Regions from separate parts of the Pseudomonas sp. gcc21 genome, predicted to be linked through region 1. Evidence: predicted binding sites of a transcription regulator. Region 1 holds the regulator's gene; each other region holds the start of a gene.
The links. Region 1 encodes LexA, which represses DNA repair genes until DNA is damaged. Its sites were predicted from a motif close to CTGTNTNNNNANACAG; they were not measured.

Region 1 (4,185 bases):
TATCGCAGCCAGAATGCAACGCCGCATCAACACGCTCGCTCATCCCGCCCACCGCGTGGGCACCAGCCATGGTCAGGTCATCACTGAAAATGACTCCTTCAAAAGCCATCTCGGCGCGCAGGATGTCTTGCAGCCAGCGCCGAGAAAAACCGGCTGGCAGCTCATCTACAGCGGGATAGACGACGTGAGCGGGCATGATTCCGTCAAGTCGGGAGGCTAACGCTGCGAAGGGCTTGAGATCCGACGCGCGAATGTCCTCTTCTGAGCGTTCATCAACCGGCAGAGCAAAATGAGAGTCTGCCTCGGCCCAGCCATGGCCGGGGAAATGCTTGCCCGTCGCAGCCATGCCGGCGTGCTTCAGACCTTGAATGTAGGACGCGGCCAACCGGGTCACTTGCTGCGGATCACCACCCAGTGAGCGGTTACCGATGACGGCACTGCGGCCATAATCAAGATCCAGCACCGGAGCAAAACTGATATCGATGCCGCACGCGAGCATCTCTGTGGCCATCACCCAGGCCGCGGCAGTGGCTGCCTGTTCGGCTTGTTCTGCTGGTAGCGCCGCCACGTCACCCAGCGCAGGGAGTCGCAGTACGCCATTGCGCAGACGTTGCACCCGTCCGCCTTCCTGATCGATGGCAATAATCATATCCGGACGCACCGCACGGATGGCTCTGACCAGTTCGCGCACCTGCATTGGCGATTCGGTATTGCGGGCAAAAAGTATGATGCCGCCGACTTCCGGCTGTCTGAGTATGTCGCGGTCGGCCGCAGTGAGCCACGTACCTGCGACGTCCAGCATCAGGGAACCTTGATTCAAACCTATTACTCCTGCCTAGCTAAGGGGTGATGGCAGCGGCATGAACGCTGCGGGGACTTATTCTTCAATCTGGACCTTGCAACCGACCGGCGTCATGTCGAAAAGCTCGATAATGTCGCTATTGCGCAGACGGATGCAGCCGTGGGACAAGGGTACGCCCATAGGTTGATCATCGCCGGTGCCGTGAAGATAGATGTAGCGTCGCTGGGAGTCGCAGCTACCGCCACGGTTGAAGCCGGGGCGCTCGCCGCACAGCCAGAGAATTCGTGAAAGAATCCAGTCTCGCTGAGGATGCTGCCTGGCCAGTTCGGCCGTCCAGATCTCGCCGGTGGTACGCCTGCCGATAAACACCGCGCCCTGGGGCTCGCCTGCGCCGATACGCGCACGTACACGGTGCAGACCGCGCGGCGTGCAACCGCTGCCATTGCGTTCGCCAGGCCCATTGACGGCGGTGGAGATGGGGAACGTGCAAAGCAGCCGACCGGATGCGTATCCGGTTAGCTGCTGAGAAGAAATCGATATATGAATCAGATCCAGCTGCATGCGCGCCCCTGCGAAAGTGCACACGATAACGGATCAGAGCATCAGAGGTAAGCCCATCAGACCGATTCCAGACGCGCCTCTGGAACGACAGCTCGCGCCATCGCACTCCCGTCGGCACGCATGCCGGCAGCAAGGAACGGGACCATCAGCCTGAGTACACGGTCCACGCTATGGTGAACGCCGAACTCGTCTTCAGCGATCGCCCGGAGCGCCTTCATACTGGACATGGTAAATGCGGCACTTCCGAGCATGAAATGCACTCGCCAGAATAGCTCATCGGGCGGCAGTTGCGGCGCGGCCCGGTATACCAACACCATATAGCGCTGGAATACCTTGCCGTATACTTCCCCCAGATACTTGCGCAGATGGCCCTGGCTTTGGCTGAAAGCCAAGCCCAGCAAGCGCATGAAAATCGACAGGTCATTACCGCTTCGGGGTTTGACCGTCAGCACCTGACGCACCAGCATCTCAAGCAGCTCTTCCAGGCTGGGGTCATCGTCCTCTGCGGCCTCCTGCCGGCGGTCCAGCTCCCGCTCCAGGCTTGAGACGAACGGATCGAGGAACCGCACGAACACCGCCTGTATGAGCGCCTTCTTCGAACCGAAGTGATAATTCACTGCCGCCAGGTTCACCCCTGCCTTACTGGTGATCAGTCGTAAGGATGTTTCTGCAAATCCTTTTTCGGCAAAGGACCGCTCAGCAGCATCGAGAATTCTTTGAACGGTATCAGAATGGGCCATCTGGATTCCAAGTACGCCAACGTGTGTTTGAAACATACGTTTCAAACGGTCTGACTGTCAAGCTCAGCGCATACGAGCCTCTTGGCAGGTATGGTTCTAACCAATCTGCGTGCGAGGCGCAAGTATTTGGAGCCAGGCAAGCTTGTACTGACAGATCAACTGTATATAATCACAGCTACTGTATAAAAAAACAGGCACAACCCAAATGCAAAAGCTCACCGCACGGCAGCAGCAGATTCTTTCCTTTATAAAGGATTATATGGATGCCCACGGATACCCGCCTACGCGTGCGGATATCGCCCGGGAAATCGGCTTCAAATCACCAAACGCTGCCGAGGACCATTTACGCGCGCTTGCTCGCAAGGGGGCTATCGAGATGATACCCGGAGCATCGCGCGGGATACGCTTACCTGCCGATACGCTAAATGCTGCAGAGGATCGCCTACCGGTTATCGGCCAGGTTGCTGCGGGGGCCCCGATTCTGGCAGTCGAGAACATCGAAGATCATTGCCGGGTCGACCCTGATTTTTTCCATCCCAGGGCTGATTACCTGCTCAAGGTAAAAGGCATGAGCATGAAAGATATCGGTATTTTCGATGGCGATCTGCTGGCCGTGCATAGAACCACTGAAGCACGCAATGGCCAGATAGTCGTTGCACGCATAGACGATGAAGTCACCGTCAAACGCTTCATGAAAAAAGGCCGCAAGGTTTCACTGATTGCCGAAAACCCGGACTTCGCGCCAATAGATATCGATCTTGCCGAGCAGGAACTGACTATTGAAGGGTTGAGCGTCGGCGTTATACGCCGCTGACCATTTGCCGTTTACGCCAGGAGCTGACCATGCCGTACTTCCAGGAAACGCGTCTCGAACAGTCTGATCTCATCAGGAATGCCCTGCTCGCGTCCCGCTACAGGGCACCACTGGGGCTGATGAAACAGCAGGCGGCCACCGAAGTTGCCGAAAGCAATGAAGATACAGGGTTCAGTGAGATCTGCCTGAATGGTTCTCCGCGGCAGTGCATGCAATGGCTCGCACCGGTTCTGCGCGATCTGAGCCAGACAAGAACGCCGCGCTGGCTGACCTTGATCGACCCACCGGAAAACCTGAGCCATACCTGGTTACGCTCGGCCGGGCTGGACCCGAGCCAGATTTTGATCGTCCGCCCGAAGCGCAGCATGGATTGCCTGACGTTCTGCTGCGAGATTCTAGCGCTGGGTAACAGTCACACGGTGGTCAGCTGGTTGGCAGCAGGGGCGCGTGAGGCCAAGATGCTGGAAGGCGCCGCTCGCAAAGGGAACTGCCGCAGCCTGAACGTGCGGCTCGATGCAGCCCGAGCCGCCTGAGTCGCACTGTCAGGCAATAACAGATCAGTGCAGGACCCGATCCTCCGGGATGGTATCGTCTTCTTCCATCACCTGCCCCGCCACCTGCATGCCGGCGCTGATCATTGCCTTGGCGACTTCAATGTAATGGCCCTGCAGAAAATCCTTCGCGTCGGGCGAGAACTCGATGACCAGCAAAGGCTCACCGTCCTCATCGGAGCGTCGCAGCGCGACCTTACCGTTGGGGAGCTCAACTATTTCGAGAAAGGGTGAAGGCATGTTCTGGTCTCCTGGCTACTGGCGCGCAGTGTACCACAGACGCAGCAGACCGGCTCCGCGTAACGCCCACTCAGGCTTGACAGCAACCCGCGAGGAGCGAGGCTGGCTGGCTGGCGAAAATCAATATTCCACCATTCCGTCACGGTAGCGGCTGATCAGCTCATTCAGCGCACCGATGGCGTCATCCGCATCATCCAGTGACCACTCGGCGCGAGCACTCGCCGCACTGCTTGCTATCAGCCCGTCGTTCTGCGGCTTAGTGGCGGCCTGCACCGGTGGCGCGTGCAGGGCTAGCCAACCGGCGAGCAACCGTCCCAGCCAGGTTTCTCTCTCACAACCCAACTCGCTCAGCTCAGCCAGCTCAGGCCCGGGAAAACACCTTGCCGCCTCCCCGTCCAGCGCCTGTTCCACTGTACGCACGTCCATGAGCGGCCAACGGTAACGATCAGCTACCTCGTGGACGATGGCCAGTACCGT
Region 2 (4,185 bases), 1.9 Mb from region 1:
GACGTACACAAAAGGACACAGAGGATTCGGTTCAGACTGTTAGGCATCGCGTGGTAACATCCACTATCGTGAGTCGGCTGAATGGCCCTGAATCATACCCGACAGAACCCGCCCTGCGAAGCGCTGAACGAGAAACTACCCATGGTTGAAAATCAAGAACTGCGGAAAGCTGGCCTCAAGGTTACGCTTCCGCGCGTCAAGATCCTGCAGATGCTGGATAGCTCGCCCGATCGCCATATGAGCGCCGAAGATGTGTACAAGGCGCTGATGGAAGCGGGTGAGGATGTCGGGCTTGCCACCGTGTATCGGGTTCTGACCCAGTTCGAGTCCGCGGGCCTGGTGGTTCGCCACAACTTTGATGGCGGGCACGCCGTGTTCGAATTGGCGGATGGTGAGCACCACGACCATATGGTGTGCCTGGATACAGGTGAAGTGATCGAATTCTACGATCCGGAAATCGAGCGTCGCCAGCACGACATCGTCAAGGAGCATGGCTACGAACTGGTGGATCATAATCTGGTGCTGTACGTAAAGAAACGCGTCTGAACAGCCTTCAACCGGCGTAGCCATAACACAACGCCCTTCCTGTAGCAGGAAGGGCGTTTGTCGTTATGGCAGCTCTGCTTTAATCAGGGCTGGCGAGCAGTTTGCGTGCGTGGGCGAGGGACTCTTCAGTCATGTCGATTCCACCGAGCATGCGTGCCACCTCGTGAATACGACCTTCACGATCGAGATTGTCGATGCGGGTGCGGGTCGATTTGCGCGACTGCTCCTTGCGCACGAACAAGTGCTGGTGTCCCTGCGCCGCTACCTGAGGCAGGTGGGTGACAGTCAATACCTGCCCGCGTGCGCCGAGCTGGCGCAGCAATTGGCCGACGATTTCCGCTGTTGGTCCGCCAATGCCTACATCCACTTCATCGAATACCAGTGTCGGTACCCGCGAGGTCTGGGCAGTAATGACTTGTATGCCCAGGCTTATGCGTGACAGTTCACCACCGGATGCGACTTTGGCCAGAGGCTTGGGCGGCTGACCGGGGTTGGCGCTGACGAGAAACTCGACGCTTTCCAGGCCGTGTGGAGAATATTCCTCTGCCTTGTTTGTCACCAGCTGAACCACAACCTTGCCGCCAGGCATGCCCAATTGTTGTATTTCCCGGGTAACCGCTTCGGCAAGCTTGTCAGCCGCTTTTTTCCGCGCCGTTGTGAGTTTGCCGGCGAGCTCCTGATAATGAATGCGGAACGCCTCGAGCTCTTCCGCCAGCTGGCCTGAATCGGCATGGTTTTGCTGGATGCTTTCCAGCTCGTCTATGAGTTGTTGTTGCAGCGCGGGCAGTTCGTCCGGATTGACCCTGTGCTTGCGGGCCAGGTCATAAATGGTGCCAAGACGCTCTTCAATCTGCTGTTGACGAATTGGGTCGGCTTCAAAATGGTCCAGATAACGGGTCAGCTCACCGACCGCTTCCTCTACCTGTATCTGGGCGCTGGCCAGCAGGGTGTTGGCCTCGTCCAGATTGCGGTGATTCGCCTGCAGGCTACCCATGCGTTGCAGACTGGCGGTAAGTGCCTGCAGCACGCTGCCGCTGTCGTTCTCGCTGCAGAGATTGATCACCTGTTGGCACGAATGCAGGATCTGCTCGGCGTTGGCTAACTGGCGCTGGTCGTTTTCCAGTTGCTCGAGCTCACCGTCCTGCAAGCTGAGATTATCCAGCTCCTCAAGCTGGTAGGTCAGCAATTGCAGGCGCGAGCTTTGCTCATCGCCGCGCTGGCTCGCCTTCAGAAGCGCCTGTTCGGTCTGCCGGCAGCGCTGAGCAGCGAGTTGCACCTGGCGCGCCAGTTCGCTGGCACCGGCATAGTTGTTCAACAAGCGCCGGTGGGTGTCGGTCTTGAGCAATGATTGGTGCTCATGCTGGCTGTGGATGTCGATCAGCATTTCGCCGAGCGCCTTCAGATGTTGTTGCGGACAGGGACTGCCGTTGATATAGCCCCGTGAGCGACCTTCGGCGGTTACCACGCGGCGCAGGATGACCTGATTGTCTTCTCCGGCAAGATCTCGCTCTTCCAGCCAGCTGATGGCCTCCGGAATGTCGCTTATATCGAAGGTCGCCAGCAAGTCAGCCTTGCTGGCGCCGGGACGAACGGCTCCGCTATCGGCTCGGTCACCCAGGGTCAGCGACAGCGCGTCGAGCATGATTGATTTGCCGGCACCCGTCTCGCCAGTGATGACGGTCATGCCATTGGCCAGCTCGAGTTCGAGGTGATCGACAATGGCGTAATTGTTCACCGCAAGATGTACCAGCATCGCCGTGCTCCCGGATAGTAAGTCTGGTTATTTATACAGTAGTCCGAGTTTTCCGTACAAGTCCCCTGGCATTCCTTTTATCCGGCAGATTGTGGGGCTTGAATCGCTGGCTGCCGTCCCCATATATGGGGTCAGAGATGAAAGGCCGGTTGGCGTGGCATCGCGATGACGGTGCCCGCAACGTCAACCGGCCGGCGAATTACCCTTATTTATCGACAGGAGAGATTCATGGCGGACGAACAGAAGCAGGACCTGAACGATCAGGACCCCGAAGTCGAAGAGGTGCTGGAAGGCACTGATACGGAGGGCCTGGCTGCAAAGGTGGCCAGCCTCGAGGAGCAGTTGGCTACCGCGCAGGATCAGGCTCTGCGCGCGGCCGCTGATGTGCAGAACGCGCGCCGGCGCGCCGAGCAGGAAGTCGAGAAGGCGCACAAGTTCGCGCTCGAGCGTTTCGCCAATGACCTGTTGCCGGTGCTCGACAGCCTTGAGCGCGGCATCGAATTGTCTGACCCCAGTGACGAAGCGCTCAAGCCGATGCGTGAAGGCATGGAGCTGACGCTGAAGATGTTCGCTGACACCCTGGGGCGTCATCAGATCGAAGCGGTACACCCTGAAGGTGAACCTTTCAATCCCGAACTCCATCAGGCGATGACCACCGAAGAGCGGGACAGCATGGAGCCCAACACAGTGGTACGGGTGTTTCAGAAAGGCTACACGCTCAGTGGTCGCCTTCTGCGTCCGGCGATGGTGGTGGTGAGCAAGGCTCCCGCTGACAAGCCGGCATCACCTTCGATCGACGAACAGGCTTGAAATTGAATCGAGTGACCCCACTAAGGGTTCATCAATAGACAATCCCGCCGCAGGAATCACGCGGCACACAGATTCGGAGAATTTAGATGGGCAAGATAATCGGTATCGACCTGGGAACTACCAACTCCTGCGTGGCGATCATGGAAAACGGTACGGCCAAGGTAATCGAGAATGCTGAAGGTGGTCGCACCACGCCCTCGATCGTGGCCTATACCAACGATGGCGAAACGCTGGTCGGCCAATCGGCCAAGCGTCAATCGGTAACCAATCCGCAGAACACGCTCAACGCGGTGAAGCGTTTGATCGGTCGCCGTTTTGAAGAAGACGTCGTACAGAAAGACATCAAGCTGGTCCCGTACAAGATCGTCAAAGCCGACAACGGTGACGCCTGGGTTGAAGTAAAGGGCGAGAAGATGGCGCCTCCGCAGGTATCTGCAGAAGTGCTGAAGAAGATGAAGAAAACCGCCGAGGATTACCTGGGCGAGCCGGTAACTGAAGCGGTCATCACCGTACCGGCTTACTTCAACGACAGCCAGCGCCAGGCTACCAAGGATGCTGGTCGGATCGCCGGTCTCGACGTCAAGCGGATCATCAACGAGCCGACTGCCGCTGCGTTGGCATATGGTATGGACAAGTCGCGCGGCGATTCGACAATCGTGGTGTATGACCTTGGCGGTGGTACCTTCGACGTATCGGTTATCGAGATCGCAGAAGTTGACGGTGAGCACCAGTTCGAAGTTCTGGCTACCAACGGTGATACCTTCCTGGGTGGTGAAGATTTCGACATGCGCCTGATCGACTATCTGGCCGACGAATTCAAGAAGGAAAACGGCGTTGATCTGCACAACGATCCGCTGGCGCTGCAGCGTCTGAAAGAGGCGGCCGAGAAAGCCAAGATCGAGCTGTCCTCCAGCAACCAGACTGATGTGAACCTGCCGTATATCACTGCCGATGCATCGGGTCCGAAGCACCTGAACGTCAAGGTTACCCGGGCCAAGCTGGAGTCGCTGGTCGAGGAGCTGGTCAAGCGCAGTATCGAGCCTTGCCGCGTGGCCATGAAGGATGCAGGTCTGGAC
Region 3 (4,185 bases), 1.4 Mb from region 1:
TCTGATAGGCCTGGGTGGCGATAATGTGTTCATGGTGATCTTCTTCGGTATCGTCGCCTGCTTTGTGATGGGAATGGCGGGGCTGGCGATCGTGGCGTACATCTTCCTGGCGGTCACGCTGGCGCCTGCGATCATTGAAGTCGGTGGGTTGAACACCATCGCGGTGCACTTCTTCATCGTCTACTACGCCATGCTCTCGGTGATCACGCCGCCGGTAGGGGCTGCTGCGTTCCTGGCCGGCACCATGGCCGGGGCCAAGCCGATGAAGACGTCATTCACGGCCATGCGTCTGGGCATCGTGATCTACTTCATACCGCTGTTCTTCCTGTTCCAGCCGGCGTTGGTATTGCAGGGTGATCTGACACCGCTGTTGTATGTGCTGCCGTCGATCATCATCGGCATCATGCTGATCTCGGGCGGTCTGGAAGGTTATCTGCTGGGCGCCGGACATGTGAAACCCTGGCAGCGTATACCGCTGTTCGTCGCCGGTTTCGCCTTCAGCTTTCCGGGTCTGATGACGACCATCATCGGTGGTCTGGCATCGGCGGTACTGATAGCGCTTGTGTGGAGTCAAAACCGGATGAAGCCAAGCCTGGCCTAAGGGCCAGCGACTGCACCGGTAGAAGGAAAAAGCCCGGAACCAGTAACGGTTTCCGGGCTTTTTCTTGTCAGGCGAGAAGAGTGTGCAGTCAGCTGGGCTGTGGCTCCGGCTGCTCTACAGAGTGTGCGAGCGTCTCAACCATTGCGGTAACGCCCGCAGCGACGGTATTGACGATGACGTCATCGTCAATATCCTGATGCAGCCAGTCGCGTAGCGGACCGAAGCCTGCAAGGTAAATGATCAGATTCGAGATGATTTCCGCCCGGGGATCGTCCTCGGCAAGACCCGCTCGATGCCGGAATTTCTCGGCCATCTGCCGGATCACCAGCTGATCGCGCGATCTCATGGCGTCGCGGTCGTCCTTCTGCAGATGCGGCACTGTGCGATAAGCCAGTAACGTGCCTTTGCGCTTCTTGGTCCAGGATTCGCTCAGGTACAACCTGACGCAGTCTTCCAGCGACTCCTGCGGGTGCTCTTTCATCAGTTCATGCAGATTGGGCACGCCCGAGCGAAACCAGAGCTTGTTCAATAATCGCCTGAGGATGTCGTTCTTGTTGGCGATATAGTCGTAGATGCTCGCCTGGTTGACCCCTGAAAGCGCGCAGATATCGCGCACCGTGGTCGAGGCGAAGCCTTTCTTGAGGAAGAGTTCGAGCGCTGCGTCGCATATCTGATCCCGGCGCTGCTCGGCGAGAGAAGTGTCCTGAATGCCTTCTAGCTTGGCTTCGAACAATTGGTCGGGCACATGTCCCGTAAATCCGGAACCTTTTTTATTCTCGTGCATCGCTTTGTCCATTACAGGAAAACTTTTATCTCATACGGAAATCACGCTGTACTGACAGGAAATACAGCCGCTCCGATGCCGAAAGTCTACCATGCCGGCGGCGCATCAACATGGCTCTGGCAGCGCGATGAGAACCTGTTTATAGGTGGCTTTATTCGCTTCGCGAAAAGCGGCTGGCAGTGTGGGAGAATGGTTTCAATCGGTTCCAAGACCTGACGGTTTGCCGCGCATTTCGTGTGTGTTTCTGGGGTCTGCGGCGTTGGGATGATAGGGTGGCCGGACACGCTGAAGTGAAGCAGTCGCGGTTTTTCAAGCGCAAATGAAGAGGTGTGCACGATGTCTCAATACGACCCCTTGATCGATTCCGTAGCCGCCCGGCTGGGCAACGGCTTGCGGCGGCTGGGTCTGCAGGTCACCACGGCTGAGTCCTGCACGGGCGGTGGTATTGCCGAAGCCATCACGCGGGTAAGCGGTAGCTCGGCCTGGTTTGAAACAGGCTTCGTTACTTATGCCAATCGCAGCAAATCCCACTGGTTGGGCGTGCCGGAGGACATACTCGAAACCCATGGCGCAGTCAGCGAGCCTGTGGTCCGGGCAATGGCGCAGGGCGCTTTGCAGGCAGCCGATGCGGATCTGGCGGTAGCGGTGAGCGGTGTTGCCGGGCCTGATGGCGGGACGCCGGAAAAGCCGGTCGGCACTGTCTGGTTTGCCTGGGCTATTCGGGGCAAGGGCGTAGTCAGCCACTGCAAGCGCATGCAGGGCAATCGTCGTGAAGTGCGCGCGCATACCGTGCTCAAGGCACTGGAAGGCCTGGTTATCGAGGTTGAACGCCTCGCTGCGAACCGATCATCATCCTGATCAAATAGGGGGGTAGGCGAGCTTCAGCAACTGTGGAATAATACTGACCAAATATACAGTAGTTTTTCCAGTAGTCCGGGCGCTACCGCTCCCGCCACTCCAAGAGGATGCACAATGGACGACAACAAGAAGAAGGCGCTTTCGGCGGCTTTGAGTCAGATTGAACGTCAGTTTGGCAAGGGCGCGGTCATGCGCATGGGCGATCATGAACGCCAGGCCATTCCGTCGATTTCCACCGGTTCGCTGGGGCTTGATATTGCCCTGGGTCTTGGCGGCTTGCCCAAGGGCCGGATCGTTGAAATCTATGGTCCTGAGTCGTCAGGTAAAACCACGCTGACCCTGTCGGTCATTGCTCAGGCTCAGAAGCAAGGGGCCACCTGCGCCTTCGTTGACGCTGAACATGCTTTGGACCCCGAGTACGCTGGCAAGCTGGGCGTGAATGTGGATGACCTGCTTGTGTCCCAGCCGGATACCGGTGAGCAGGCCCTTGAGATCACCGACATGCTGGTGCGTTCAAACGCGGTCGACGTAATCATTGTCGACTCCGTGGCTGCCCTGGTGCCCAAGGCCGAAATCGAAGGCGAAATGGGTGATCACCACGTGGGTGTCCAGGCGCGTCTGATGTCCCAGGCGCTGCGCAAGATCACCGGTAATATCAAGAACGCCAACTGCCTGGTTATCTTCATCAACCAGATCCGTATGAAGATCGGCGTTATGTTCGGTAACCCGGAAACCACTACCGGCGGTAACGCGCTGAAATTCTATTCTTCCGTACGACTGGACATCCGCCGCACGGGTGCGGTGAAAGAAGGTGACGAAGTGGTTGGCAGTGAGACCCGCGTCAAGGTCGTCAAGAACAAGGTTGCGCCGCCGTTCCGTCAGGCTGAGTTCCAGATTCTTTACGGTCAGGGCATCTATCACAATGCCGAGATCATCGATCTGGGCGTGCAGATCGGTCTGGTTGAGAAAGCAGGCGCCTGGTACAGCTACAAGGGCAACAAGATCGGTCAGGGCAAGGCAAATGCTGCCAAGTACATGGCCGAGAACGTTGCGATTGCTGAAGAAATTGAAAAGGCGATCCGTGAAAAATTGTTGCCCAAGCCCGGCAAGCCAGGTGCTGTGGTTGAGGATAGCGCCGAAGCGGACGCCTGATCCGCTTCGTCACTGACATATGTTCGGTCGCAAGGGACTCGAGACCCCGGTAGCCATCCGCCGCACCGCGCTGGATTTGCTGGCGCGGCGAGAACATACCCGTCTGGAGTTGCAACGCAAGTTACGTCAGCGCGAAGCGCCGGCTGATTTGCTTGAAGTGGAGCTGGACCGTCTGGAAGACGACGGGCTGCTCAGCGACGAGCGCTTCTGCGAAGCCTATGTTCACGCCCGTTCCCAGCGAGGGTACGGGCCGCAGCGGTTACGCCAGGAAATGCGCGAGCGCGGTGTGGCTGAACATCTGATTGATTCGATATTGCGCGATGAGGTCTATGACTGGAGCGCGCTTGCCCGCGAGACATTTCACAAGCGCTTTCCGGAAGGCGAGGCGCGGGACGCCAGAGAGCGCGCCAAGCAGCTTCGCTTCATGCAGTATCGTGGTTTTGCTGGTTATGAGGTTGATTGAGCACGTCGATCAACGCGCGTAAACGTCCGTGATCGCGGCCATTGAACACAAATCCCAGTCGTACCAGTTGTTTCAACTCGGGTTCGTCTGATTCGCTCGGTGAATCATGTGTTTGATGAAACCCGGGCTCCTTGCAGATCCCCGCAAACTCCTTATTGATCAGCTCCATTGCCGCTTCAGTCAGCGGGCGGTACAGCCTGATAACGTACTGACCGTCGACCCAGCGTGCTGAATGGTAATTACTGTAGAACCGCAGGATGTGTTCCATGGCTTCGTCAGGCGAATGGGCCACGGTCATGAGATTCAGATCTGACTCGCCGATGTAGC

Region 2: recN (DNA repair protein RecN) is a predicted target of LexA. The motif match lies at 2,323-2,338, and genes of this name have one in related genera.
Region 3: recA (recombinase RecA) is a predicted target of LexA. The motif match lies at 2,287-2,302, and genes of this name have one in related genera.

The regions. Positions count from the first base shown of each region.
Region 1 is NZ_CP051625.1:1,296,183-1,300,367, forward strand. It holds gene nagZ (beta-N-acetylhexosaminidase) at 1-802, opposite strand, end outside; gene HG264_RS06165 (L,D-transpeptidase) at 878-1,363, opposite strand; gene HG264_RS06170 (TetR/AcrR family transcriptional regulator) at 1,420-2,103, opposite strand; gene lexA (transcriptional repressor LexA) at 2,309-2,917, shown strand; gene sulA (SOS-induced cell division inhibitor SulA) at 2,947-3,450, shown strand; gene HG264_RS06185 (hypothetical protein) at 3,475-3,708, opposite strand; gene HG264_RS06190 (DUF6586 family protein) at 3,829-4,185, opposite strand, start outside.
Region 2 is NZ_CP051625.1:3,411,417-3,415,601, forward strand. It holds gene HG264_RS15785 (outer membrane protein assembly factor BamE) at 1-47, opposite strand, end outside; gene fur (ferric iron uptake transcriptional regulator) at 142-546, shown strand; gene recN (DNA repair protein RecN) at 626-2,299, opposite strand; gene grpE (nucleotide exchange factor GrpE) at 2,528-3,109, shown strand; gene dnaK (molecular chaperone DnaK) at 3,196-4,185, shown strand, end outside.
Region 3 is NZ_CP051625.1:3,923,136-3,927,320, forward strand. It holds gene HG264_RS18175 (TRAP transporter fused permease subunit) at 1-601, shown strand, start outside; gene HG264_RS18180 (TetR/AcrR family transcriptional regulator) at 690-1,385, opposite strand; gene HG264_RS18185 (CinA family protein) at 1,722-2,243, shown strand; gene recA (recombinase RecA) at 2,358-3,395, shown strand; gene HG264_RS18195 (regulatory protein RecX) at 3,415-3,858, shown strand; gene HG264_RS18200 (TIGR00730 family Rossman fold protein) at 3,818-4,185, opposite strand, start outside.